Regions from separate parts of the Dokdonella sp. genome, predicted to be linked through region 2. Evidence: riboswitches for the same ligand, from Rfam matches in the RefSeq annotation. Region 2 holds a riboswitch; the other holds the start of a gene.
The links. A riboswitch is a leader RNA that binds a small molecule or an ion and turns the genes downstream of it on or off. The one in region 2 is predicted to bind cobalamin.
Positions count from the first base shown of each region.

Region 1: linked by a shared signal. The riboswitch ahead of KF907_RS01120 (TonB-dependent receptor domain-containing protein) and the one ahead of KF907_RS03585 (ribonucleoside-diphosphate reductase subunit alpha) in region 2 are both predicted to bind cobalamin.

Region 1 covers NZ_JAHCAS010000001.1:255,404-257,791, forward strand. The annotation lists gene hemW (radical SAM family heme chaperone HemW) at 1-550, shown strand, start outside; gene KF907_RS01115 (CPXCG motif-containing cysteine-rich protein) at 547-735, shown strand; cobalamin riboswitch at 782-975, shown strand; gene KF907_RS01120 (TonB-dependent receptor domain-containing protein) at 1,097-2,388, shown strand, end outside.
Region 2 covers NZ_JAHCAS010000001.1:846,775-849,162, forward strand. The annotation lists gene KF907_RS03585 (ribonucleoside-diphosphate reductase subunit alpha) at 1-1,147, opposite strand, end outside; cobalamin riboswitch at 1,407-1,618, opposite strand; gene KF907_RS03590 (choice-of-anchor Q domain-containing protein) at 1,755-2,388, opposite strand, start outside.

The sequences.
Region 1 (2,388 bases), 590 kb from region 2:
CACGCTGTTCGCGGCCAAGCCGCCGCCGCTGCCCGACAGCGACAGCGCCTGGGACATGCAGGAGCACGGCCAGGCCCTGCTCGCCGCGCACGGCTACCTGCAGTACGAAGTCTCGGCCTACGCACGCGGCGGCCGGCGCTCGGCGCACAACCTCAACTACTGGACCTTCGGCGATTACCTCGGCGTCGGCGCCGGTGCACACGCCAAGCTGACCGACACCACGACCGGCACGATCCGCCGTCGCGCCAAGCAGCGCACGCCGCGCGCCTACCTCGAGCACGCCGCCGGGCCGCGCCGGATCGCCACGGACACCGTGGTCGCCGCCGCCGACCTGCCGTTCGAGTTCATGATGAACGCGCTGCGCCTCGTCGATGGAGTGCCGATGGCGCTGTTCGCGCAACGCACCGGCCTGTCCGTCGATGCGATCGGCGACGCGCTTGCCGAGGGCGTGCGTCGCGATTGGCTGGCCGATGACGGTGAGCAGTTGCGTGCAACCGCTGATGGCCAGCGTTTCCTCAATGACGTCATCGGCCTGTTCCTGCCCGCATGATCGAGTTCGTCGTCATCCATTGCCCGTATTGCGGCGAGGCCTGCGAAATTTCGGTGGACGTTTCCGCCGGTGCCCAGACCTACATCGAGGATTGCGCGGTCTGTTGCCGGCCGATCGAGGTCCGCGTGCGTGTCGACGACGAAGGCAATCTGTCCGATGTGGACGCGCGCAGCGATCGCGACTGAAGCCCGCGGCACGCGCAGCTTGCTTGCGACGACATCTCCCCCCTCCTACACTGCGCGCCCACAGGTGCCTGACTTTGGTCAGGTGAAACGGGAAGTTGGTCCAAAGCCAACGCTGCCCCCGCAACGGTAGGCAAGCCAAAGCCGCGTCGAAACGCCACTGTGCATGCACGGGAAGGCGACGCGGCCGATGCATCCGCATCGCTTGCAAGCCCGGAGACCGGCCTGTGGAGAGCGCCTCATGGCGTTCATGGCTCCAGCGTTGCGGCGGGCAACGGGCGGATCACGGGCGCCCACGCCTCCGTAATTCGTTCTTCCGTGCGCGCGACTGGCTTCGCGGGTGTGCGTACCGGAGAACCTTCCCATGATCAGAACCCAGCTCTTGCGCGCGGGCATCCTCGCCGCGCTCGTGTCGCCTGTCCTCGCCGACGAGGCCAACCTGCAACCCGAGGTCGTCGTCACCGCCTCGCGCGCGCCAACGACCACCAGCGACACGCTCGCCGACGTCAGCGTCATCACCCGCGAGGACATCGACGCCAGCGGCACACACGATCTCAGCGACCTGCTGCGCCTGCAGGCCGGCGTCGACATTGCGCGCACCGGCGGCCCAGGCAGCCAAACCTCGCTGTTCCTGCGCGGCACCAACAACAACCACGTGCTCGTACTGGTCGATGGCGTGCGCGTCGCCGCACTCGGCACTGGTGCGTTCACCTGGGAGACGCTGCCGCTCGACACCGTGGAGCGCATCGAGATCGTGCGTGGCCCACGCGCAAGCTACTGGGGTTCGGATGCGATCGGCGGCGTCGTGCAGATCTTCACGCGCAAGCTGGGCGGCCCGCGCGTCGCACTCGGCTTCGGCACCTATGGTGATCGTTCCGGCAGCGTCGGCTACGGCCATCGCACCGAGCGTGGCGGCTTCAGCGTGCAGTTCGGCACGCGTGACGTCGACGGCTTCCCCAGCCAGAACGAGAACGGCTTCGGTTACGAGCCGAAGGACCACGGTTTCGACAATCGCCATCTGTCGGCCCAGGCTGACACACGCCTCGGCGCGCAGACGCTGTCCGCCAATTTTGTGCGCAGCGAGGGCACCACGGAGTTCTCCGGTGGCGAATCGGACTTCACCCAACAGGCCATCGGCACCACGCTCGAGGGTCCGCTCGGCGAGCACTGGAAACATCGCCTGAGCCTGGGCCAGGCGCGCGAGGACTACGCCACGCCGGTGTACTTCTCGGCCTATGCCTCGCGCCGGACCACCCTTGGCTGGCAGCACGACATCACCCTTGCCGAACGCCAGCGGCTCACGCTCGGCATCGACCATGTGCGCGAGCGCGGCGAGAACCGCGACACCTTCGGCAACGTGCCGGTCTACCGCGAGCATCGCGACAACACCGGCCTCTACGCCGGTTGGCAAGGCGGCTTCGGCGCACTCGACGCCGAACTCGCTGCGCGCCACGACGACAACAGCGAATGGGACGGCCACGCCACCGGCTCGGCCGCACTCGGCTGGCGCTTCGCCGAGGCGTTCCGCGCCTGGGCCAGCCACGGCCAAGGATTCCGCGGACCGACCCTCAACGAGCAGTACTCGCCGGGCTTCGGCGGACTGTTCGCCGGCAACCCAGACCTGCAACCGGAAGAATCGCGCAGCAACGAGATCGG
Region 2 (2,388 bases):
TCGGGTCGAACAGCGACCAGTCGGCGTCGGCCTCGACGCGGCGCATGAACTCGTCGGGGATCCAGTTGGCGAGGTTGAGGTTGTGCGTGCGCCGCGCCTCGTCTCCGGTGTTGTCGCGCAGTTCGAGGAACTCCTCGATGTCGGCATGCCAGGTCTCGACGTAGACGCAGGCCGCGCCCTTGCGCTTGCCGCCCTGGTTGACCGCGGCGACCGAGGCGTCGAGCGTCTTCAGCCAAGGCACCAGGCCGTTGGAGTGGCCGTTGGTGCCACGGATCAGCGAGCCGCGCGAACGCACGCGCGAATAGGACAGGCCGATGCCGCCGGCGAACTTGCTCAGCTTGGCCACGTCGGCGTACTTGTCGTAGATGCTTTCCAGCGAATCCTGCGGCGAGTCGAGCAGGAAACAGGACGAAAGCTGCTCGTGCGCGGTGCCGGCGTTGAACAGGGTCGGCGAGCTGGCGATGTATTCGAGCGAGGACAACAGGCGATACAGTTCCAGCGTCTCGGCGAGCGAGCCGCCGCCGAGCGCACAGGCGATGCGCATGAAGAAATACTGTGGTGTCTCGACGACCTTGCGCAGTTCGGGGTGGCGCAGCAGGTAGCGGTCGTAGACCGTACGCAGGCCGAAGTACTCGAAACGGCGCGTGGCAAGCGGGTCGATCGCGTCGTTGAGCTTGCGTGCGTTGAGGGCGACGAAGTCGCGCAGGCGCGCGTTGACCAGGCCAACCTCGGCACCGCGCGCGATCGCCTGCGAGAACGACTGGATTTCCTGGCCCTGCACTTCCTTGTCGATGTACGAGGACAGCAGGCGGGCGGCGAGGAAACCGTATTCCGGCTCCTCGGCAGTCAGCGCGGCGGCGGTGCGGATCGACAGTTCATCCAGCTCGCGCGTGGTCGCGCCATCGTAGATGCCACCGATGGTTTTCAGGGCCACGCGCATGGGATCGACATCGTGCAGTCCTTCGGCACTGCGCGTGACGGCGCGCACGATCTTGTTGAGGTCGACCGCTTCGCTGGAACCGTTGCGTTTGGTCACGCGCATCTGTGCCGGGCTGTGCGGCGCGGTCAGGCTGAAATCAGCCGTACCGGGCGCGCAGACGACGGAGGGCGTGTCGGTGGCGGCACGCGCGGCTGGAGGTCTGTTCATCGATTCAGGAACGTTGCGCGGATCGAGGTCGGGCGCGCCAGCGGCGCGGGTGTCGAGTGGTTGCATGTGGCGGTTCTCCCATGACCGGACCGAAGACCTGCTCCCGCGCGCAGGGCTGTTCGGTACCGCTGTGCGAAAACGACGACGCCACGGGACGGGCGCCTGCGCTCCGTCCAGCGACGCGCCTCCCCGCGGAAGCGGCCACCTGCGCCCGGTTGCGACCGTCGATGGCAGGCGTCTCACGCGCTGCGAACGATGGCCGTGGCCGGGCGTGTCGGCAGGTCTTCGGGCTCGCGGATACGGGTCGTTCGACCCACCTCCCCCCGACGCTTCCCAAGGCTCGCGCCTCAGTGCCTGGAACGGGGTTCGTTTCCGCCTACCGCTGCGGGGCAGCTCCGGAATCACACCGGATTCCCTTTTCAACCAGCCGCGGAAGGAGTCCGGGCCGGTACCGACCACCACAACCTATTGTGTCGGCAGGCCGCAGTCAACCGAACATTTTGTGTCCGGGCACTTGCAATTCCCGATCGAGCGGGACGTCCAGGCAAAACCGGGCGATGGCCGGGACATCACACGCCGCACGCCGCGACGCGGATGCGGACCGCCACTATGGCGTCTCGAATCCGTGCATGAAGATGCGATCGGGACGGTATTCGTGGGCGCCGAGGTCGAAGCCGGCACCCTGCGGACGCGGCACGCCATCGACGTCGTATGGCGGGGCCAGGGTCGCGCTGCCGCTGTCGATCGCGCTCGAGCCGGCACGCAGGTGCAGGTCGAACGGCGGAGCGACGAAGTGGGCGGCGGCGTTGCTGAACTCGAGGTTGTGGTCGACCACGAGGTTGATGCCGGTGGTGTCGATGTCGGCGGCGAGATTGTTGCGCACGACCACGTTCTCGCTCGGCCGACCATCCTTGTGCGCGCGCACGAGGATCCACGGCGGCCCCGGCGTGCCGCCGGCGAGATCGATGACCGTGTTGTTGATGACGCGCGAGTTGCGCATGCCGTAGAAGCTGATGCCGTGCCAGTGGTCGGTGACGACGATGTTGTTCTCCACGATCCAGTCGGTGAAGAAGCCGTCGAAGCAGCCGATGCCCTGCATCGCGCTGCGCAGCGGGTTGGCCGGGTTGGTCGCGTTGATGAACACATTGCCGCGCAGGACCACGCCGACCACCTCGCCGTGCCCGGGGCCTCCCGGGCCGATCGACCAGCTCTGGAAGCCGTCGTCGTGGTTGTCGTCGAAG